3 regions of the Sphingopyxis sp. Geo48 genome follow, and region 1 is predicted to be linked to each of the others. Evidence: predicted binding sites of a transcription regulator. Region 1 holds the regulator's gene; each other region holds the start of a gene.
What was found. Region 1 encodes LexA, which represses DNA repair genes until DNA is damaged. Its sites were predicted from a motif close to GTTCCNCNCTTGTTCT; they were not measured.
Positions count from the first base shown of each region.

Region 2: recA (recombinase RecA) is a predicted target of LexA. The motif match lies at 5,308-5,323, and genes of this name have one in related genera.
Region 3: uvrA (excinuclease ABC subunit UvrA) is a predicted target of LexA. The motif match lies at 2,799-2,814, and genes of this name have one in related genera.

Region 1 covers NZ_CATKPA010000002.1:669,905-677,722, reverse strand. The annotation lists gene QOL79_RS10030 (ComEC/Rec2 family competence protein) at 1-1,288, shown strand, start outside; gene lexA (transcriptional repressor LexA) at 1,242-1,919, opposite strand; gene QOL79_RS10020 (molybdopterin molybdotransferase MoeA) at 1,985-3,175, opposite strand; gene moaC (cyclic pyranopterin monophosphate synthase MoaC) at 3,172-3,645, opposite strand; gene trpC (indole-3-glycerol phosphate synthase TrpC) at 3,975-4,760, opposite strand; gene trpD (anthranilate phosphoribosyltransferase) at 4,757-5,755, opposite strand; gene QOL79_RS10000 (anthranilate synthase component II) at 5,752-6,342, opposite strand; gene QOL79_RS09995 (NADP-dependent oxidoreductase) at 6,412-7,419, opposite strand; gene QOL79_RS09990 (alpha/beta fold hydrolase) at 7,425-7,818, opposite strand, start outside.
Region 2 covers NZ_CATKPA010000001.1:630,586-638,403, forward strand. The annotation lists gene QOL79_RS03255 (DUF2062 domain-containing protein) at 1-312, shown strand, start outside; gene QOL79_RS03260 (M13 family metallopeptidase) at 409-2,463, shown strand; gene QOL79_RS03265 (hybrid sensor histidine kinase/response regulator) at 2,571-4,931, shown strand; gene QOL79_RS03270 (response regulator) at 4,924-5,280, shown strand; gene recA (recombinase RecA) at 5,398-6,480, shown strand; gene speB (agmatinase) at 6,717-7,532, shown strand; gene QOL79_RS03285 (glutathione S-transferase family protein) at 7,550-7,818, shown strand, end outside.
Region 3 covers NZ_CATKPA010000002.1:196,611-204,428, forward strand. The annotation lists gene uvrA (excinuclease ABC subunit UvrA) at 1-2,787, opposite strand, end outside; gene QOL79_RS07635 (M13 family metallopeptidase) at 3,021-5,105, shown strand; gene QOL79_RS07640 (BCCT family transporter) at 5,106-6,641, opposite strand; gene QOL79_RS07645 (hypothetical protein) at 6,808-7,143, shown strand; gene QOL79_RS07650 (hypothetical protein) at 7,156-7,806, opposite strand.

The DNA of each region.
Region 1 (7,818 bases):
GTTTGCGCGGCGGCTGTTCGCCCTGAGCCCGCGCCTGGCACTGGGCGGATATGTGCTGCCGGTCGCGGCGGCCGCCGGGGCGCTGGCGGGGGCGGGCTATACGTGGCTAGCGGGCGCCGAGGTGCCGACATTGCGATCGCTGATCGCGGCGCTGCTGGTGCTCGTCGCCTTGCTGATGGGGCGCGAGGCGCTGACCTTGCGGTTGGTCGCGGCGGGCGCCTTGATCGTCCTCGTCTGGCGGCCCGAGTCGCTCGTCGGGCCGAGCTTTCAGCTGAGCTTCGCGGCGGTGACGGCGATCGTCGTGCTGCACGAAAGCCCCGCCATGCAGCGCTTCATGGCGTGGCGCGACGAAGGACTGGTGCGACGCTGGGCGCGCGGGATCGCCGGCCTGCTGGTCACCGGTCTGGTGGTCGAGGTCGCGCTGGCGCCGATCGCGTTGTTCCATTTTCACAAGGCCGGACTTTACGGCGCGCTGGCAAATGTCGTCGCGATTCCGCTGACGACATTCGTTGTCATGCCGTTCGAGGCGCTCGCGTTGCTGTTCGACAGCCTGGGGCTCGGAGCACCCTTCTGGTGGGTTGCCGAGCAGGCCCTGCGAGTCCTGATTGCGCTCGCGCATCAGGTCGCCGACGCGCCGGGTGCAGTCGCTACGCTACCGCGGTTTCCGGCATGGGCGTTTGCGCTGGCGGTCGCTGGCGGCTTGTGGATTCTCGTCTGGCAGCGATCATGGCGCTGGTGGGGACTCGCTCCGCTCGTCGCGGGCATGGCGGTGCTCGTCCTGCAGCCGCGCCCCGATTTGCTGATCACTGCCGATGGTCGAAACATCGCCGCTGCCGTGCCCGGCGGCGGTTATGCGCTGCTGCGCGATCGCGCGGGCGACTTCGTCCGCGACACGATGAACGAAGCGGCCGGCAGCGACGCGCCGCTGGGCGCGCTGGCCATGCTCGACCATGTCGAGTGCAATGTCGATTTCTGCCGCTGGGTACAGGAGGGCCGCATCGTCCTCGCCTCCCGCGGCCACGACCGGATCGAGGGAAGCGTGATGGCGCCCGCCTGTGCCGCCGCCGATGTGGTGATCAGCGACCGTTGGCTACCGCGCGAATGCGTCGGGCGCTGGCTGACGATCGACCGCGACAGTCTGGCGGAAAGCGGCGGGCTTGCCATCTACCTTGGCGAAAAGCCGAAAGCCGTCGCCGCGCTGACGGCGGGCGACGGCCATCCGTGGCGCAATGCGCCGCAGGTCAGTGGTAACGACGAAGCAGTCCCGAAAGCCGCCCTTGCACAATGACGCGCCCAGCTTCGTAGCGCTGGGGTTCGTACGAACTGTTTGCAGGATCGAGCCGGATCATCTTGCCTTCGCGGCGGAAGAATTTGAGCGTCGCATCCTGTCCGTCGACGAGCGCGACGACGATATCGCCCTCGCGAGCGGTGCTGACCTTCTGAATCAGCGCATAGTCGCCGTCGAAAATCCCCGCCTCGACCATCGAATCGCCCGAAACCTCGAGCGCGTAATGTTCGCCGGCGCCGAGCAGCGCGGCGGGAACCGCTAGCTGGTTGTGATCCTCGAACGCCTCGATCGGGACGCCGGCCGCGATCTTTCCGTGCAGCGGCACTTCGACGATATCGTTCGCGGCAATCGGTTTGAGCGAGGGGGCGGGCTTGCGGAGCGGAACCACATTATCGTTGCGCACGGGCGTCTTGGCCGCCTCGGGCACCTTCAGCACCTCGAGCGCGCGGGCGCGGTTGGGCAGGCGGCGGAGAAAACCCCTTTCTTCCAAGGCGCTTATCAGGCGATGGATACCCGATTTCGACTTCAGGCCCAGCGCTTCCTTCATTTCCTCGAACGACGGCGAAATGCCGCTCGCGTCAAGGCGCTGCTGGATGAAGTGGAGCAGTTCGTGCTGCTTCGCGGTCAACATCGCTTGTTCTCCATGAGGTCAGTTCCGGACATAGGGAGAACGATAGTGGAACAAACCGGAACTTGTCAAGCGATAGCGATATAGTCCGCTTGTTCACCCACCAAGCGCGCCGGCGCAGCGATGTCGCGGATCACCAGCGCGTTCGCTTCGGCGAGCGGCACGGTGCGGCCGCTATCCTGTCCGTCGAAGACCGAGAGCAAGCCGCCCTCCAGCCGTGCGCGGAGATAGTCGCGCCGCTTCCCACCGGGGCCGAGCGCGGCGGCGAGTGGGGCTTGCCGAACCTCGGGTAACGGCGCGTGCGCCCCGGCGAGGTGGCGAACGAGCGGGAGGAGGAACAGCGTCGCGGTGACAAAGGCGGACGAGGGATTGCCGGGCAGGCCGAGCAATATGGCGTCGCCGATACGGCCGGCAATCAGGGGCTTGCCCGGGCGCATCGCGATCTTCCAGAAATCGAGAGAGCCGCCAGCGTCCTCAAGCGCGCCGCGGACATGATCATGATCGCCGACCGAGGCGCCGCCGACGGTCACGATGACGTCGTGACGTCGCGCCAGGTCCCTGAGAACACGCGATATCATCAGCCGGTCATCGCGAATGTGCAAAGGCAGCGAGACGTCGGCGGGCTCGGTCCCGAGCATCGCCGCGAGCATCGTGCCGTTGCTGTCCGGGATCTGGCCGGGCGCGAGCACGTGGCCCGGCTGGACGAGCTCGTCGCCGGTGGTGATGATCGCGACGCGCGGACGGGTGCCTACCGTCAACTGCGCGGCGCCGCTCATGATCGCGGCGGCAATGACGCCGGGCGTGACGCGGGTTCCGGCGGCGAGAAGGCGCGCGCCCGCCGGAAAGTCGCTCGCGCGCGACCGGACGTGCTGGCCCGGCCGGATCTCGTCAGCGGTGGCGAGGCGCAAATGCGTGCCCTCGGCAATGGCATTCTCCTGGATCACGATCGTGTCGGCGCCCTCGGGAAGCATCGCGCCGGTGAAGATGCGCATCGCCTCGCCGGGGCCGACACGCTGGGACGGCACGCTGCCCGCCGCGATTTCGCCGGTCACTGCCCACGGGCCAAACAGGTCGGCGGCACGGATCGCGTAGCCATCCATCGCCGACAGGTCGCCCGAAGGCTGGTCCCGCTGGGCGAGGATATCCTGCGAGAGATATCGTCCAAGCGACTGGGAATAGATGACATTCTCGCTACAGAGCGGCCCTCGCAGGGCCAGCAGCCGGGCCTGCGCCTCCTCGACCGGGAGCAGGCCGCTCATTCGGCGCGCCAGTCGCCCGAGCGACCGCCGCTCTTTTCGAGCAGGCGGATATCGCCGAGGATCATCGCGCGGTCGAGCGCCTTCGCCATGTCGTAAAGCGTCAGGAGCGCGACCGATGCAGCCGTGAGCGCCTCCATTTCGACGCCGGTCGGGCCGGTCGTCGCGGCGGTTGCGCGCACGGCGATGCCGTTGCTTTCCCACGCGAACTCGACCGACACTTTGGTGAGCGCGAGCGGGTGGCAGAGCGGAATGAGATCGGCCGTGCGCTTGGCGGCCATGATCCCGGCGATACGCGCGGTCGAGAGGACGTCGCCCTTGGGCGCGTTGCCGCTGCGGATCGCGTCGAGCGCATCGGCTGACATCGTGATCCGGCCGCCCGCGACGGCGCGGCGCCCGGTGGCGGGCTTGGTCCCGACATCGACCATATGCGCGGCGCCGGTGTCGTCGAGATGAGTCGGTTTGGGTTTCATCGTCGGGACCGAAGCAAGGCAGGGCTGGAAAGGCAAGGGGAATGGCAGGAAACGACCGGTTGCGGCCATTCGCTCCTCCCTGTCGCGCAGCGATGGGGAGGTGGCAGCCCGAAGGGCTGACGGAGGGGCTTATGGCGCGACGTCGTGGCCCCTCCACCATCGCCTGCGGCGACGGTCCCCCTCCCCATCGCTTCGCGACAGGGAGGATGGTTCCCTCTTCGTCACCCCGGACTTGATCCGGGGTCCATGACTTCGCCGCCGCCGTGGATCCCGGGTCAAGCCCGGGACGACGAATAACGTGGCGTCCGCTTCACACCCCAAAGCGGCCGTCAGCCTTCGAGCAGCGCTTTCGTTGCCGCGGTGACGTCGTCCTGGCGCATCAGGCTTTCGCCGACGAGAAAGGTTTTTACGCCGCTTTCCGCGAGGCGTTGGCAGTCTGCATGGGTCGCGATGCCGCTTTCGCCGACGAGCAACGTGCCCGCCGGAACGCGCTTCGCAAGGCGCTCGGTGACGGCGAGATCGGTTTCGAAGGTGCGCAGGTCACGGTTGTTGACGCCGATCAGGCGCGACTGGAGCTTGGCCAGCGCCCGGTCGAGTTCGGCTTCGTCGTGGACTTCGACGAGCACGTCCATGCCGCGCTCGACCGCTGCCGCCTCGATGTCGCGCATAGCGCCGTCGTCGAGTGCCGCGACGATGATCAGGATCGCATCGGCGCCGATCGAGCGCGCCTCGGCGACCTGCCAGGGGTCGATCATGAAATCCTTGCGCAGGACGGGCAGATCGCACGCGGTGCGCGCGGCGATGAGGAACTCTTCATGCCCCTGAAAATAAGGGGCGTCGGTGAGCACCGAGAGGCAGGCCGCGCCGCCGGCGGCATAGGCGCGGGCATGATCGGCGGGATTGAAATTGTTACGAATCAATCCCTTGGAAGGCGATGCTTTCTTGATTTCGGCGATCAGGGCGTAGCCGCCCGCATCGATCCTTGCCTGCAGGGCGGCTTGAAAGCCGCGCGGAGCGCCCGCGTCGACACGGTCGAGGTCAGCCATCGAATAGGCCTGCCGCCGGGTCGCGACCTCATCCGCCTTGGTGGCGAGAATCTGGGTGAGCTTGTTCATCTGTAGGCGATCCAGCTATTGAGGAGCGCGTTGGCAAGCCCCTTGTCGATGGCTTCTGCGGCTTCCTCGACCCCGTCGATCCGGTTTTCGACCGCTCCGGCGACGATGAGCGCCTCGGCGGCATTATAAAGCACGGCGTCGCGATAGGCGTTCCGTTCGCCTTGCAGTAGGCTGCGCAGCGCGCGGGCATTTTCTCGCGCATCGCCGCCGCGGATCGCCGAAATGGGATGGCCGGGAAGCCCCGCGTCGGCCGCAACGCTGCGCTGCATACGGACATTCTCGCGCGTGACGATCGCGACCTCGTTGCCGCCGGCGAGCGAGAGTTCGTCGAGCCCTTCGTCGCCGGAAATCACCCGCGAATGATCCGTCCCCAGCCGGTGCAGCGCCTCTGCATAGACGGGGACATAGGCGGGGCGCGCGATGCCGACGAGCTGGCGGGTGACGCGCGCCGGGTTGGCGAGCGGGCCCATCAGGTTGAAGATGGTACGGCGGCCGATCGCCTTGCGGATCGGCATGATGTGCTTCATCGCCGGATGGTGGTGCGCGGCGAACAGAAAACAGATGCCGAGGTCGGCAAGCTGCGCCTCCGCCATCTGCGCGGCGCGTTCCATGTCGAGGCCGAGGGCTTCGAGCGTGTCGGCGGCGCCGGATTTGGAAGAAGCCGCACGATTTCCGTGCTTTGCCACGGGAACTTCGCACGCCGCCACGACGATCGCGACCGCGGTCGAGACATTCAGCGTGTGGTGACCGTCACCGCCGGTGCCGCAGACGTCGATCGCCCCGGCCGGCGCATCGATCGGGATCATCCGGTCGCGCATCGCCTGCGCCGCGGCGGCGATTTCGACCATCGTTTCGCCGCGCTCGGCCAGCGCGATCAGGAATTCGGTGATCGCCTCGTCGCTGGCGGTGCTGTCGAGAATGGCGGCGAAAGCGTCCGCCGCCTCGTCATGATCCAGCAGTTCGGCGGGATCGGGAAGCGGGCCGAAGCGGCTCATGCCGCCTGCCGCGCCGCCACCGGCAGTCCCGCGAGATGCAGGAAATTGGCGAGCATCGCGTGGCCATGCTCGGTCGCGATGCTTTCGGGATGGAATTGCACCCCGTGGATCGGAAGCTCTGCGTGGCGGAAGCCCATCACCGCGCCATCATCGCTGGTCGCGTTGATCAGCAATTCGGCAGGAATATCGACGACCTCGAGGCTGTGATAGCGCGTCGCGGTGAGCGGCGATGGCAGGTCGATGAACAGGCCGGTGCCGTCGTGGCAGACGGGCGAGGTCTTGCCGTGCATCAGGTGGCCGCGCTGCACGATCCCGCCGAAATGCTGGCCGATCGCCTGATGCCCGAGACAAACGCCGAGCAGTGGGCGCTTGGCCTCGGCGCAGGCGGCAACGAGGTCGAGGCTGACGCCTGCCTCGTTCGGGGTGCAGGGACCGGGCGAGATGAGGAAAGCCGATGCGCCCGTCGCGAGTGCTTCGGCGGCGGTCAGCGCGTCGTTGCGCTCGACGCGCACCTCGGCCCCCAGCTCGATCAGATAATGAACGAGGTTGAAGGTGAAGCTGTCATAATTGTCGATGACGAGGATCATGGGGGCGCCCTAACGGCTTTGCGGGAATTGGGGAAGGGATAGAAGCTTTTCGCGCCGCAATGCTGGCTTTTAGGCCACCATGCGCACGACGACCTTGCCCTTCGCACGCCCGGATTCGAGATAGGCGATCGCATCGCCGATCTCGGCAAAGGCGAATGTGCGGTCGATGACCGGCTCCAGCCTTCCGTCGACGACGAGCTGCGCGAGTTCGGCGAGTTCGGCGCCGCTTGGATGCATGAAGAGATAGCGGTACCTCACGCTCTTTTTGCGAGCCTTGGCGCGGAGGCCGAAGCTGGCGAACCAGAAGAGCGCAGCGAGGCCGACGCCGCGGCCGAGATCCTTTCGTGCGGTCAGCGGTTCCGGCATTCCCGCGACCGAAACGACCATGCCGCCCGGCTTTACCACGCCGAAGCATTTTTCGAGTGTGTCGCCGCCGATCAGGTCAAAGGCGCCGTCCATGTCGCGCACTTCATCGTCGAAATTCTGCGTGGTGTAGTCGATGATATGGTCGGCGCCGAGGCGTTCGACGAGCGCGCGGCCGCGTGGCGAGGCGGTGGTCGTCACCTCGGCGCCGAGCCATTTGGCGATCTGGATCGCGAGAGTGCCGACGCCGCCCGCGCCGCCGGGGATGAGGATGCGACTGCCGGGTTTGAGCTGCAATTCGTCGCGTAGCGCTTGAAGCGCGGTGAGGCCCGCGAGCGGAATGCCCGCGGCGGTATCGAAATCGATCGACGCCGGCAGGAGCGCAATGTGGCTCGCGGGAACGGCGGCATAGTCGGCAAAGGCACCCATCCGGCTCTTCGGAACGCGCGCGAAGACACGGTCGCCGGGCTTGAAGTCGGTGACACCTTCGCCGATGCCTTCGACCGTGCCGGCGAGTTCATTGCCCATGACGACCGGGAAATCATAGCCCTGCACGACCTTCAGCATGCCGTCGCGGGTCTTGAAATCGACAGGGTTGAGGCCCGCGGCGTGGACGCGGACGAGGACGTCGCCGGAACCGGGAACGGGACACGGGACTTCCTGCAACCCGGTCGCTTCAGCGCCGCCGTAGCGATTAAGAACAAAGCCCTGCATCCGTGTCACTCCGCCATCAGCTTCGCAAGATCGTCTTTCCAGAATTTCGCCCAGGTGTGCGTGCTGTGGCCCTTGGTCTCGGCGCTCGCAGGGATGAGGATGTAGCGCGCGCGGGGCATGCGCTTCACGCCCTCTGCGGGGTAGGAGAAGCCCGGCGGGTTGATGAAATCGTCGGCCGAGTTGATCCAGAGCACCGGCACGGTGATCTTTTCGAGGTTCGGCCACGGGTTGTAATTGCGCGACGAATCAAGCTGGTAAATCGTGTCGTTCGCATCGTTGCGGCCAAAGGTGCGCGCGAAGGCCTCGTCCTTATATTTTTCCGCCGCGACGCGGGTCGGATATTGGGCCTGCAGCGCATAGGGGTTTGCACCCGCGATCATCGAGAGCGAAGCGGCGGTG
Region 2 (7,818 bases), on a different contig from region 1:
ATCCTTGCCGCTTCGGTGTGGCTGGGCAATGTGCTGTTCGGGCTGCGAACCAATGTCGCCGACCTCTATGTCCTGTACGACGAAGGGGCGTCGCTGGTCGAATGGTGGCACTGGTTCACCGCGAACGCCGGGCCCGCGCTGCTGGGCGGAGTCGCCGGCCTGTTCGTCATTTCGGTGGTTTCGGCTGTTGTCGGCTATGTTCTGGCGTCGATCGGTTGGGATGCCTGGATACGCCTGCGCTGGCGGCGCAAAATTCGCCGGGCGCGCGACAAACGACTTGAGGCGTCGACGAGCGACACCGTCGCCGGTTGAACCCGGCCGGAGCGGGCCTATAGCTGTTCCATCGCAAGATCGCGCTGGCGGAGGGAACCGCGGGCGCGCTATCCATTTGTTCATCTGGGGAACATCATGAACCGTCCGAACATTTCTTCGCGCCTGATGGCGACCGCGGCGCTGGGCGCCATGCTGCTGGGCGCCGTGCCCGCGCTTGCCAAGGATGAGGCCGCACCGGCGACGTCCGCGTCGGCCAAGCCGCAAATCGGCGACTTCGGCTTCGACCTCACCGGCATGGACAAGACCGTCCAGCCGGGCGACGATTTCTATGCCTATGCCAACGGCACCTGGGCGAAGAACACGGCGATTCCGGCCGACAAGTCGAACTACGGCATGTTTACCGCGCTGGCCGACCTGTCGCAGAAGCGCACGCAGGAAATCCTCGAGGCGGCGAAGGCCGATCCGAACAGCATGATCGGCCGCGCCTATGCATCGTACCTCGATTCGGCGGCGGTCGAGGCGAAGGGCCTCGCGCCGATCCAACCGTGGCTGGCGAAGATCCGGAGCGTTGACAAGGCAGGCCTTGCGGCTCTGCTCGCCGAGGCCGACCGCAGCGGTGTGGCGCACTTCTTCGGCGGTTATGTCGGGCAGGACGACAAGAATCCCGACGTCTATATCTACACGATCGGGCAGGGCGGCATCGGCATGCCCGACCGCGATTTCTATCTGAAGGACAGCGAGCGCAACACCAAGCTGCAGGCCGCTTACCTCAAGCATCTCGAAAACGTCCTGACGTTGGCAGGCGAGGCGGACGCCGGCACGCGCGCCAAGGCGATCTACGATTTCGAAAAGCAGATCGCGACGGTCCACTGGGACAAGAACGACAGCAGCGACGCGACCAAGGTCTATAACAAGATGACCGTCGGCGAACTGGCCAAGATCGCGCCGGGCTTTGACTGGACGACCTTCGTTCGCGGCGTCGGCGTCAAGGAGGACTCGCTCCTCGTGTCGCAGCCGAGCGCCTTTACCGGCGAGGCGAAGCTGATCGCCGACGCGCCGATCGGCGTGATCCGCGATATCCTGACCGTCCGCAGCCTCGACAGCTTCTCGGGCGTGCTGCCCGACGCGGTCGCGAAGGAAGCCTTCTCCTTCTATGGCACCGCGCTGTCGGGCACCCCGCAGATGCAGGAACGCTGGAAGCGCGCCGTCGACTTCACCACCAACAATATGGGTGAAGCCGTCGGGCAGGATTATGTCGCGAAATATTTCCCGCCCGAAACCAAGGCGGCGATGAACGTGCTGGTCAAGAATGTCCTCGCCGCGCTCGACACGCGCATCGGCAACCTGACCTGGATGCAGCCCGCGACCAAGGTGCGCGCGAAAAAGAAGCTCGCCAATTTCACGACCAAGATCGGCTATCCCGACCGCTGGAAGGATTACAGCAAGCTCGAGATCAAGCGCGACGACCTGTTCGGCAACGCGCTGCGCGCCAACCAGTTCGCGCACGACGACAATATCAGCCGCCTCGGCGGTCCGATCCGCCGGTGGGAGTGGGGGATGACCCCGATGGAGGTCAACGCCTATGCCAATTTCGGGATGAACGAGATCGTCTTCCCCGCCGCGATCCTGCAGCCGCCCTTCTTCGATCCGAAGGCCGACGCCGCGATCAACTACGGCGGCATCGGCGCGGTCATCGGTCACGAGATCAGCCATCATTTCGACGACCAGGGCGCAAAATATGACGAGACGGGGAAGCTGGCCGACTGGTGGACGCCCGAGGACGTCAAGGCGTTCGAGGCGGCCGGCAAGGCGCTCGTTGCACAGTATGATGCGTATGAAGTGCTGCCCGGCGAGCATCTCGATGGCACCTTTACGCTCGGCGAGAATATCGGCGATCTCGCCGGCCTGACCATCGCCTATGACGCCTACAAGAAGTCGCTCGGCGGCAAGCCGGCGCCGGTGATCGACGGGCTGACCGGCGACCAGCGCTTCTTCCTCGGCTGGGCGCAGGTGTGGCGGCGCAACTATCGCGAGCAGAATCTGGCGCAGCGCATCACGACCGATCCGCATTCGCCCTCGATCCAGCGGACTTGGGTCTCGCGCAACCTTGACCCTTGGTATAAGGCCTATAACGTCAAGGAAGGCCAGAAGCTGTATCTGGCACCCAAGGATCGTGTCCGCATCTGGTGATGCGGCTATAGAAAGAGCGTCAGTTGACCGCGCAAAGCCTGCCCTCCGCTGAGACCGATTTCAGCAGGGGGGCGGGCCCCGCGGGACCGCTCGGCGCGCGGTTCAATCTGTCGCGCGTCGATCTGGCCGTGCTCGGCGGTCTTGCGCTCCTGTCGGTCGGCCTGCTGTTCTGGGCGACCGGAAACGTCGTACTGGCGGCGGGCTTTCTGGCCGGGCTGGCGATCGCGGCGGGCGGTACCTTGCTGGCCCGCCGTCTGTTCCCCAAGGCGGCCGCAGGTGAAGCGGCGCTCCCCGACTGGACGATGCTGCGCGTCGCGGTGAACCACGACGATGTCGCGGTGGCGGTGACCGACCGCGGCGGACGGCTGGTCTGCGCCAACGATCTGTTCGCGACCTGGTTCGGCGGGTTCGTCACCCCGCCGGGTCTGCCGGTCGATGCACGCGGCGCCGAGGCATTGAAGAACGCCGGCCGCACCGCATGGCGCGACGGCGAGGGGGTCGCCGACGATATCGCCGTCGGTCCGTTGCAGCTTCGTGCGCATATCTTCCGTACCGGGCAGGCCGAGGATTATCTTGTCTGGCGCTTTTCGGCAAACGAACGGCTCGATCTTGCGACCGAGATCGTCCGCCATCTCGACGGGCCGGCGGGCCTGACGCTCGCGCAGGCGGGCGTCATGGCGGCGCTCGTCAGCGCCGAGGGGCGGCTCCGCTCCGCAAATCGCGCCTTTCTGCTCCGCGCGCTCGATGAGGCCGATCAGGCACATTATGTCGGGCGCGACGTGTCGGCGATGCTGCGGCTCGACGAAGCGGGTTCACTCTATTTCGCGCGCGAGGGCGACCGCGCGACGCCGGTGCGGATGATCCAGATCCCGCTCGCCCCCGCCGACACCCACGGACCGGTGCTGCTGACGATGCTCGACGAGGAGATCGGGCCCGCCGATCGCGGCACTGCGCAGGCCTATGTCGAAACCTTGCTTTCGCTGCTCCCGTTCGGGCTCGCGCTGGTCGATCGCGACGGCCGATTTCTCTACATGAACCGTGCGTTCAAGCGCGCTGGCAATGTCGGCGAAGGCCGGATGCCACGCTATCCGGGCGACCTTGTCGTCGGCGAGGACAAGGGGCCGCTCGCCGACATGATCCGGCGCCACAGCAGCGGGCAACAGGTCGGAGGCGACTTGTCGATCCGGCTGGTCGGGCAGGGTGACGATCCGGTGTCGATGCGCGTCGTCGGCGTGCGCGGGCTCGGCGAGGCGGCGGTGCTGCTCAGCCTCAAGGATTCGAGCGAGGAATCGCGGCTCAAGCGGCAGGTCGCCCAGGCGTCGAAGATGCAGGCGGTCGGCCAGCTTGCGGGCGGCGTCGCGCACGACTTCAACAATATCCTGACTGCGGTGCTCGGAAGCTGCGACCTGATGCTGATGCGTCACACACCCGGCGACAGCGACTATGACGACATCCAGCAGATCCGCAGCAACGCGAACCGCGCCGCCAGCCTGACCCGGCAATTGCTTGCTTTCTCGCGCCAGCAGACGCTGCGCCCGCAGATCCTGCAACTGCCCGACGTCATTTCGGAGGTGTCGCATCTTCTGAAACGTCTGATCGGCGATACCGTCCATTTGTCGGTCCATCACGGCCGCGGGCTCGGCGCGGTGCGTGCCGATCCTGGGCAGCTCGAACAGGTGATCATCAACCTTGCGGTCAATGCGCGCGACGCGATGCCCGGCGGCGGGACGCTGACGATCGAGACCTATCCGGTATCGGCGGCCGACGTGCGCCAGATGGGCAGCGAGTTCATGCCGCCCGCCGACTATAGCGCGCTGAAGGTCAGCGACACCGGCACCGGAATCCCCGCCGACGTGCTGCCGAAGATCTTCGAGCCCTTCTTCACGACGAAGGACGTCGGCAAGGGCACCGGGCTCGGGCTGTCGACGGTCTATGGCATCATCAAGCAGTCGGCAGGCTTCATCTTTGCCGACAGCAAGCCCGGCAAAACCAGCTTCACCATCTACCTCCCCGTCCACCGCGCCGAGCACGGCGCACCGGCGACGCCCACGCCGGTGTCGAAGCCGAAAAAGAGCCAGTGGGGCACGGGTACCATTCTCCTCGTCGAGGATGAGGATATGGTGCGTGCGGTCGCGGAACGAGCCCTGGCCCGTGCGGGTTATACGGTCGTCACTGCATCGCAGGGAGAAGAGGGCTTGGAACGTTTCGCCGGGATGGAAAAGGTCGATCTCGTCGTCAGCGACGTCGTGATGCCGACGATGGACGGGCCCGCGATGGTGCGCGAGATGCGCAAGAAGCGGCCGGCGCTGCCGGTCCTGTTCATGTCGGGCTATGCCGAGGAGCAGCTTCGTCAGTCGATCAACATCGACGACGTCGCCTTCCTGCCCAAGCCCTTCTCGGTCGCGCAGCTTGCCGAGGCGGTGTCGGCGGCGCTCGACAATGCGGCGCATCGGGCGTCCGATGGCTGACGCGAATCGCATTCTGCTCGTCGAGGACGATGTGCTGATCGGCATGATGCTCGTCGACATGTTCGACGCGCTCGGCCTGCCCGAACCCGCGCAGGCCACGACGAATGAAGAGGCGCTGGCGATCATCGCCGCCGAAGCGATCGGCGGTGCGCTCGTCGACATCAACCTGGGCGACGAAAAGGGCTGGCCGATCGCCGATGCACTGGCCGCGCGCGGGATTCCTTTTGCCTTCACCTCGGGCGGCGGCGACATCATTCCGGCGGAACATGCGCATCGGCGGCTGGTCGCCAAGCCGTTCCGGATCAGCGATATCGAAGCGGTTCTGGACGAATTTTCGGCCGGAAACTGAGCATTTCTTCCCCTTCGATTTTTCTTTGTTCCCCACTTGTTCCATGAGAACAAATATGGCACATAGTCTGCCATTGCGATGCTTCTGCCGTCGCTCTAGAGCTGGAAAGGGACGGTCATGGCCGGACAATTGTCACTCGTCGAATCGGGGAAATCAGTGAACGGAACGGACAGGCAGAAGGCGCTCGACGCCGCGCTCGCGCAGATCGATCGCGCGTTCGGCAAGGGCTCGGTGATGAAGCTGGGCTCGAAGGAAGCGATGCAGGTGGAGGCGATCTCGACCGGCTCGCTTGGCCTCGACATCGCGCTCGGCGTCGGCGGCTTGCCGCGCGGACGCGTCATCGAAATCTACGGCCCCGAAAGCTCGGGCAAGACCACGCTGGCGCTGCACTGCATCGCCGAGGCGCAGAAGATGGGTGGCACCGCGGCCTTCGTCGACGCCGAACACGCGCTCGACCCCGTCTATGCGCGGAAGCTGGGCGTCGACATTGACGAACTGATCGTGTCGCAGCCCGATACGGGCGAGCAGGCACTCGAAATCGTCGACACGCTCGTCCGCTCGAACGCGATCGACGTGCTCGTCGTCGACTCGGTCGCCGCGCTCGTCCCGAGGGCGGAGATCGAGGGCGAGATGGGCGACAGCCACGTCGGGCTTCAGGCGCGCCTGATGTCGCAGTCGCTGCGCAAGCTCACCGGCTCGATCAGCCGTTCGCGCTGCATGGTGATCTTCATCAACCAGCTGCGCATGAAGATCGGCGTGATGTACGGCAATCCCGAAACCACGACCGGCGGCAACGCGCTCAAATTCTATGCATCGGTGCGTCTCGACATCCGCCGTACCGGCCAGATCAAAGATCGCGACGAGATCGTCGGCAACACCACCAAGGTGAAGGTCGTGAAGAACAAGGTCGCACCGCCGTTCAAGCAGGTCGAGTTCGACATCATGTACGGACAGGGCATTTCGAAGATCGGCGAGATCCTCGACCTCGGTGTCAAGGCGGGGCTCGTCGAAAAGTCGGGCGCCTGGTTCAGCTATGATTCGATCCGCATCGGGCAGGGCCGCGAGAATGCGAAGAATTTCCTGACCGAAAATCCCGAACTGATGCAGCGTCTCGAAAGCGCGATCCGTAGCCGTACCGACGCGGTGGCCGAAGAGATGATGGCCGGCCCCGATGATGAAGGCGACGATGGCGATCTTTGATCGCCGCTACTGACGCCATCCGGCCGGTTTCCCCGATCTCGGCAGAAACCGGCCAGCCGACGGCGGCGGGCCCCGCGGTCTCCTTGCGACCGCACCGTACCTGCGCAGCCCCTCTCCTGCAGGTCGGCCCGCCCGCCGTCCATTGCTCGCCGGTGATCAGGGAATGGCGATTTCCTTGAGCCAATTCTCAACCACCAGCGCCTTGCGCGACCTTCGCCAGCGGCTACAAGCAGCCCATGCCCGCGATCCGTCTTTTCGGCCTGCCCACCGACGTCAACAGCAGCTTCGAGCGCGGAGCGGCGGCGGGGCCGGCGGCGATCCGCGCCGCCTTGCGCAGCGAGCGCGGCAATCTGGCGAGCGAGCTTGGGCCCGAGATCGGCGTCGATATCGCCTTTGCCGACGACGGCGACCTGCCGCTCAGCGAAGACACGGCGCGCGACGATGCGGCGATCCGGCGCCACGTCACCATGCTGCAAGAGGATGGTGAGGTGCCATTGGCGCTCGGCGGCGATCATGCGGTGACCTTTCCGCTCGTCGAGGCGGCGGCAACCTGTTTTGGCCCGGTCAACATCCTTCACTTCGACGCGCATCCCGATCTCTACGACGATTTCGGCGGCAATCCGCGCAGCCACGCCTCACCCTTTGCGCGCATTTGCGAGGCTGGCCATGCCGGGCGGCTGGTGCAGGTCGGCATCCGGACGCTGAACAGACATTGCCGCGAGCAGGCCGAGCGCTTCGGGGTCGAGATCGTCCCGATGGCCGGGTTCACGCCGGGCGCGGTGCCCGTACTCGAAGGTCCGCTCTACATCTCGATCGACCTCGACGGGATCGATCCGGCCCAAGCGCCCGGCGTCGCGCATCCCGAGCCGGGAGGTCTGACCGTCCGCGAGGTGTTGGCGGTCCTCCACAAGCAGACCGCACCGATCGTAGGCGCCGACATCGTCGAGCATCATCCCGGCCGCGACGTGGGCGGCGTCACGGCGATCCTCGGCGCGAAGTTGGTGCGCGAACTCGCGGCGCTGATCGACCGCAACGGACCCTATCCAAATTGACCCCGAAGGAGAGAGCGATGAGCCTGATCGTCCACCATCTCAACAACAGCCGCTCGCAGCGCATCCTCTGGCTGCTCGAAGAGATTGGCGCGCCCTACGAAATCAAATTCTACGATCGCGACCCTGTCACGAATCTCGCGCCGCCCGAACTCATCGCGGTTCACCCGCTCGGCAAGTCGCCGGTGCTGGAGGATGCCGGGCGCATCATCATCGAGTCGGCGGCGATCGCCGAATATATCTGCGACTATCATGGCGGTGAGAAACTGGTGCCGCAGCGAGGCACCGA
Region 3 (7,818 bases), 470 kb from region 1:
TTCGGGGCCCAGGTCGACGATCCAGTCGGCGGTCTTGATGACGTCGAGGTTATGTTCGATCACCACCACGCTGTTGCCCTGATCGACCAGCGCCTGCAGCACTTCGAGCAGCTTGCGGACATCCTCGAAATGCAGGCCCGTCGTCGGCTCGTCGAGGATGTAGAGCGTCTGCCCGGTCGAGCGCCGCGACAGTTCCTTCGCCAGCTTCACCCGCTGCGCCTCGCCGCCCGACAGGGTCGTCGCCTGCTGCCCGACCTTGATATAGCCGAGCCCCACGCGGACGAGCATTTCCATCTTGTCGCGGATCGCGGGCACCGCCTTGAAAAACTCCGCCGCATCCTCGACCGTCATGTCGAGCACGTCGGCGATGCTCATCCCCTTGAACTTCACCTCCAGCGTTTCGCGGTTGTATCGTTTGCCGTGGCACGTCTCGCACGTCACATAGACGTCGGGCAGGAAGTGCATCTCGATCTTGATCAGCCCGTCGCCGGTGCAGGTTTCGCAGCGCCCGCCCTTGACGTTGAAGCTGAAGCGTCCGGGCTTGTACCCGCGCGCCTGCGCCTCGGGCAGCCCGGCGAACCAGTCGCGGATCACCGTGAAGGCGCCCGTGTACGTCGCGGGGTTCGACCGCGGGGTGCGGCCGATCGGCGACTGGTCGATGTCGATCACCTTGTCGCAATGTTCGAGGCCGGTCAGCGCGTCGTGCGGCCCCGCGACCAGCCGCGCGCCGTTCAGCGTCCGCGCCGCGCTGGCATAGAGCGTGTCGATGACCAGGCTCGACTTGCCCGACCCCGACAGGCCGGTGACGCAGGTGAAGGTGCCGAGCGGGATCGTCGCGGTGACATTCTGAAGATTGTTCGCGCGCGCGCCCTTCAGCACCAGGTCGAAGCCGTTGCCGGGGCGGCGGCGCGCCGGCACCTCGATCTTCTTCGCGCCGGTCAGATACGCCGCGGTCAGGCTCTTCTTGTTCGCCAGCACCTGTTTCAGCGTCCCCTCGGCGACGATCTCGCCGCCGTGGACGCCCGCGCCGGGGCCCATGTCGACGACATAGTCGGCGTGGCGGATCGCGTCCTCGTCATGTTCGACGACGATCACCGTGTTGCCGAGGTCGCGCAGGCGCTTCAGCGTCGCGAGCAGCCGGTCGTTGTCGCGCTGGTGCAGGCCGATGCTCGGTTCGTCGAGCACGTAGAGGACGCCCGACAGGCCGCTGCCGATCTGGCTGGCGAGGCGGATGCGCTGGCTTTCGCCGCCGCTCAAGGTGCCCGACGTGCGGTTGAGGTTCAGATAATCGAGCCCGACATTGTTGAGGAAGCCGAGCCGCTCGTTGATCTCCTTCAGGATCGCCTTCGCGATCTGCCGCTGCGTCTCGTTCAGCTTCTCGTCGAGCGTGCTGAACCACGCGAGCGCGTCGGCGACCGAGCGCTGCGCCGACATGCTGATATTCTCGCCCGCGATCTTCACCGCCAGCGGTTCGGGGCGCAGCCGCGCGCCGTGGCACGTTTCGCACGGTTGCGCGGTCTGGTACTTGCCCAGTTCCTCGCGCATCCACGCGCTCTCGGTCTGCAACATCCGGCGGTTGAGGTTGCCGATGACACCTTCGAACGCCTTGTGCGTCGTATAGGTGCGCTTGCCGTCCTTGAAGGTCAGCTCGACCGGCATCCCGCCGGTGCCGAAGAGGATGATCTGCTGCACCGCGCCGGGCAGGTCCTGCCACGGCGTGTCGAGGCTGAAGTCATAGGCTTTGCCCAGGCTTTCAAGCACTTGCATATAATAGGGCGAGGGCGGGTTCGATTTCGCCCACGGCACGACCGCGCCCTTCTTCAGGCTCAGCGCATGGTTGGGGACGACCAGGTCGGGGTCGAACTCCAGCCGCTCGCCCAGGCCGTCGCACGCGGGGCAGGCGCCCTGCGGCGCGTTGAAGCTGAACAGCCGCGGCTCGATCTCCGCAATCGTGAAGCCCGACACGGGGCATGAGAACTTCTCGCTGAATATCAAGCGGTTGGCCGGTATTCCCGCGCCCTTCATCGCCCCCCCGGCATCTTCCTCCTCGCGCCCCGGCACCGGCCCGTCGGCCATGTCGACATACGCGACACCTTCGGCAAGTTTCAGCGCCGTCTCGAAACTGTCGGCAAGCCGCGTCTCGATCCCCTCGCGCACCACGATGCGGTCGACCACGACCTCGATGTCATGCTTGTATTTCTTGTCGAGCGCCGGGGCATCCTCGATCTCGTAGAACTCGCCGTCGATGCGGACGCGGGTGAACCCTTCCTTCTGCCACTGCGCCAGCTCCTTGCGATACTCGCCCTTGCGCCCGCGCACGACCGGCGCGAGCAGATACGCGCGGGTGCCCTCGGGCAGCTCCATGACCCGGTCGACCATCTGGCTCACATTCTGCGCCGAAATCGGCTCGCCGGTAACGGGCGAATAGGGGATGCCGACGCGCGCCCACAGCAGGCGCATATAGTCGTAGATTTCGGTCACCGTCGCAACGGTCGAGCGCGGGTTTCGGCTCGTCGTCTTCTGCTCGATGCTGATCGCCGGCGACAGCCCGTCGATATGCTCGACGTCGGGCTTCTGCATCATCTCGAGGAACTGGCGCGCATAAGCCGACAAGCTCTCGACATAGCGCCTCTGACCCTCGGCATAGATGGTGTCGAAGGCGAGGCTCGATTTGCCCGAGCCCGACAGGCCGGTGATCACGATCAGGCTGTCGCGCGGCAGGTCGACGTCGACGCCCTTAAGATTATGCTCGCGCGCGCCGCGCACCGAAATATGGGTGAGACTCATGGGAGGGGTATGTTCCAGATTTGTTCTATTGGCGCAAGAGGCGGTTCCGCGCCGGTTCGCCGGTAAGATAGGAGGCCCGGCGCCGCACCGCAATGTGGTGGCATTCCACCAACATGCCAAAGGCTTCGACCAATGCCGGGCGGCTTGCTTGACCCCGTGACGTCGCAGGCGGACAAGAATGGCCATTCGCGCCGCCTCGACCCGGCGGTGCAGAACAATCAGGAGACGGGGTAATGAAAAGCTTTCTAACGAGCGCCGCAGGGCTGGCGATCGCTGCCGCCTTGGCTGCGGCGCCTGCAATGGCGAGCGACAACACAATGTCCGCGACGCTGGTCGCCAAGGCCGATGGCGAAGGGGACGCCGCGGTGAAGGGCGATGCGTCGCTGAAAGCGCTGACCTTCGGGACATGGGGCGTCGACCTTGCCGCGCGCGACACCAATGTGAAACCCGGGGACGACTTCGACAGATATGCGAACGGCGGCTGGTTTGCGCGCACCGAGATCCCGGCCGATCAGGCGTCGGCGGGTGTCGACTATGATGTTTACAACCTGACGCAGCGCCAGCTCGGACAGCTTGTCACTGGAGCTCCCGCGACGTCGCAGGTCGGCGGCCTATACCAGAGCTTCATGGACGAGAAGCGGGTCGACGCGCTGGGCGCCAAACCGCTGATGGCCGACGTCGACGCTGTTGCGGCGATCAAGGACAAGGGCGCGATGGCGCGCTTCATGGGCTCGACGCAGGGGACGTTTGGCGCGACGATCGTCTCCGGCGGCCCCTATGCCGACACAAATGATCCGACGGTGAACGTCCTGTGGCTCGGCCAGGCGGGGCTCGGGCTTCCCGAACGCGACTATTATCTGAACGACAGTTTCAAGACGCAGCGCGATGCCTATCGCGCCTATATCGTGCGAACGATGAAGATGGTCGGCAATGCTGCGCCCGAGAATGCGGCGGATGCGATCATGGGCTTCGAAACCGAGATCGCGAAGGTCAGCTGGGCGATCGCCGACCGCCGCGACATCGGCAAGATCAACAATCCGATGTCGTCGGACGAACTCGCGGCCTTTGCTCCGGGACTCGACTGGAAGGCGTGGTTCGAAGGCGCCGGCATCGGACCGCAGAAGCGGATCATCGTCAACGAGAATACGGCGGTGCGCGACATTGCGGCGCTCTATGCAAGGACGCCGCTCGACACGATCAAGCTGTGGCAGCAATTCCACATCGCCGACAATGCGGCGCCCTATCTCTCCAAGGCATTCGTCGACAGCCGCTTCGAATATACCAAAGTGCTGAGCGGCGTCGGCGAACTTCGTCCGCGCTGGAAGCGCGGGCTGACGCTGGTCGACGGGAGCCTCGGCGAACTGGTCGGCGAAACCTATGCGAGGCAATATTTCCCGGCGAGCGCGAAAGCGAAGATGGAAGCGCTGGTCGCGAATCTGAAGCTCGCGATGGGCGATCGCATCCGCAGCAACAGCTGGATGGCGCCCGAGACCAAGGCGGCGGCGCTCGACAAGCTGGCGAAGATGGACGTCATGGTTGGCTATCCCGACAAATGGCGCGACTATTCGGGGCTCAAGATCGATCCGACCGACCTCTATGGCAATGTGAAGCGCAGCGCGGCGTTCGAATATGCCTATTCGCTGTCAGACCTGAACAAGCCCGTCGATCGCAAGAAATGGTCGATGAACCCGCAGGAGGTAAACGCCTACAACGGCGGCCTCGAGAACAAGATCGTGTTCCCGGCCGGCATACTGCAGGCGCCTTACTTCAGCGAGAGCGTCGACGATGCAGTCAACTATGGCGCGATCGGCGCCGTTATCGGCCACGAGATCTCGCATGGCTTCGATGATCAGGGGCGCAAGATCGACGCCAATGGCGCGGTGCGCGACTGGTGGACCGCGGCAGACGCGGCGCGCTTCGAGGCGCAGGCGAAGGCGTTTGGTGCGCAATACGCGACCTTTGAGGCGGCGCCCGGCGCCTTCATCAATCCCGACCTGACGATGGGTGAGAATATCGCCGATCTCGCGGGGCTGGAGATTGCCTATGACGCCTACCACCGCTCGCTGGGCGGCAAGGAGGCGCCGGTGATCGACGGTCTGACCGGCGACCAGCGCTTCTTCCTCGCCTTTGCGCAGGCGTGGCGCGACAAGGCACGCGAGGATTCGATCAAGCAGCAGGTCGCAAGCGATGAACACGCCCCGGCGCGCTGGCGGATCATCGGCCCGGTGCGCAACGTCGATGCCTGGTACAAGGCGTTCAACGTCACGCCCGACAATAAATATTATCTGAAACCCGAGGCGCGCACGCGCATCTGGTGATCAGCCGGAGACGACGGGGGCGACCGCCGGTCGCCCCCGTACCAGCATCACCGTGAGCGACAGCGCCGCGCCGATGATGACGAACAGCGCGGGAAAGCCGCCCAGCACCGACATCATGCGGATGCCGTCGAGCCCCGAGCCCGCGACGAGAACGATCGCGACGAGCCCGACCGCAATTCCCCACACGCTTTGCACGCCCATCGGCGCTTCGGGCGCGTCGGGGGTGATGCCGCGGGTCGAAAGCGCACTCATCGCCGAAACATTGGCGTCGGCGCCCGCGACATAGGACAGGAAGATGGTGAAAAGAATGAGCCCCGTCGCAGCTGGGCCGCCGCCGAGCGCGTCGAACAGGCGGAAGAGAACCGAGTCCGGGCCCTTCGCCGCGATCACCGAATAGAGGCTGGCGCCGCTCTGCTGGTCGATGACGATGGCCGAGCCTGCGATGGCGGTCATCCACAGCGCGCCGAACAGCGATGGCAGGACGAGATTCATCAGTATGAACTCGCGCACGCTGTAACCGATGGCCAGCCGTCCGAGGAAGAGCGCGGTGACCGGCGCCCAGGCGAACCAGTTGCCCCAATAGAAAATCGTCCACTGCCGGCTCCACGCGCCGTCGACGTCGAGGCCGAGATTGCGGGGAATGAAGGTGGTGAAATATTCGCCCGTGGCGCGCAGCGACAGGCCGAACATCTTGGCGGTCGGGCCAGCGACGAGTGCGAAGGCGATGATCGCGAAGAACAGCCAGGTGTTCAGCACCGACAGGCCGGCGATGCCCTTTTGCAACCCCATCGCAGCCGAGATCAGAAAACTCGCGACGATCAGCGCCGCAATTCCCCATTTGAGCGGCATTCCACCGCTGAAATGGCCCAGATTCTCCACGCCGCCTGCCAGCGCCAGGATTCCGGCGCCCATCGACGCTGCCATTCCGGCGACGAGCGCATATAGGCAGACGATGTCGATGCCCGTGCCAACCGGTCCGTGCGCGCGATTGCCGAGCAGCGGGACGAACAGCGAAGACAGGCTGAACGGCTCGCCGCGGTTATAATAGACAAGCGCGAAGGCGAGCGCCGCGACGGTGTAGATTGCGTAGGGCGTTAACGTCCAGTGCAGGAACATCGTCGACATGGCGAAGGTCGCGGCAGCATCGCTGCCCGGTTCCATTCCCAGCATCGGAGGCGGCGCGTTGAGATGGAACAGCGGCTCGGCCGCCCCCCAGAAGAGGATACCGGTCGCGATCGTCGTGCAGAGCATCACCGCGAACCAGCGCCAGCGCCCGAGCAGCGGCTTGGCGCCCGCTCCGCCGATGATCGTCTGGCCGAATGGCGACAGCGCTGCCAGCGCGAGAAGAGCCAGAAAAGCCAGACCGGCACCCGCGAAGAGCGGGCCGAAATGCTCCAGTATCCAGTCGTTGGCCGCAGCCTCAGCCGCGACGAAACGCGTGCCCTGCCAGAGGCTGAGGACGAGCGCCGCAGAAAGGGTCGCCAGCGGAACAAAAAAGACCGCGCGATTGATGGGGTGACGGGTTGAGGCTGGCAAATGTTCCGCCGTTCGGACATGGACAATGTCGTCAGCATGGCCGCTACCGGACCCGGCGTCAAATGATGTGCCGGGAACGGGATTTGCCGCAAGACGTTGGACGCACAGGTGCCTTGATGGAAGGAGAGCTTCGATGATCAGGACGATTTTCACGGCAACAGCGGCCATGGCGCTGCTGGCGGCAGGACAGGCAGCCGCGTGGCAGAAAAATCCAGACGGCACGACTGCGGAGGAAAAGGCCAATACCGCGAAGCTGAATGCGGACCAGCTGGCGAAGGCGCAGGCGGAAACCGACGCCTACAACGCCCGTGTCGCGGCTAACGCGCAGCAGGAGGCCGCCGCGCAGTCGACCTTCCTTGAGGAAACCTCGGCTTATGAAGCGGAAAAGGCGCGGGTCGCCGCCATGTCCGCCGAAGAACGGATCCAATGGGAAGCCGACGTCGCGGCCTGCAAGGCCGGCGACAAGACGCGCTGCGCGCATCCGGAATCCAAGCCCAAATAGGCCTTGTGTTTCCTAATCGCGATTTTCTGAAGGCTCCGGCGTTGCGTCGGGGCCTTTTCGTTGTCCGTCGGGGGGCGGTCCAGCCTCCGCCACCGGCGGCAGCGCGACGGGGATCACCATCGCCGGCCGCGGCAAATCGGGAAAACGACCACCATAGCGGTAGTCGTCATCCGTCCCCTCTGGCGGTGAGGGGACGGCGCCTTCGTTGACCTCGCCGAGCCGGCGGAACGGCTCGCTGAGCCGACTTACGCGTTCCGCCCTCAGCCGCGCACCCACACCATAGCTGTCGGCGCATTCGAGGCATGGCGGCGCCGAGGTCGCATCGGCGACCGCCGCCTTGGGGTTGGCGCTGAGGTCGGCAAAGGACGCCGAGCCGGCCCCCTTGCCGCTCAGCCCCTGGCCGATGACGATGAAGGCCAGTAACGCGCCGGCGCCCAGCCCGGCGACGACGACGATCAGCCCGAATGCCAGGCGATGGCCCAGCCGGTCGCGACTCGAAGGATGTCGACGTTTCCCTGCCATGGCCGAAGAAGGCCATGATGACAGCTTCGTTGCAAGCTTTCGGCCACTGGTCGATGCGGGAACGCCTTTCGTCTCCACATCGACCGCACGACCGGCCCCGTCGAACCCGACGTGCGTGGCCGTGGCAAAGCGGGCATCCAAGGATCGCGGGAT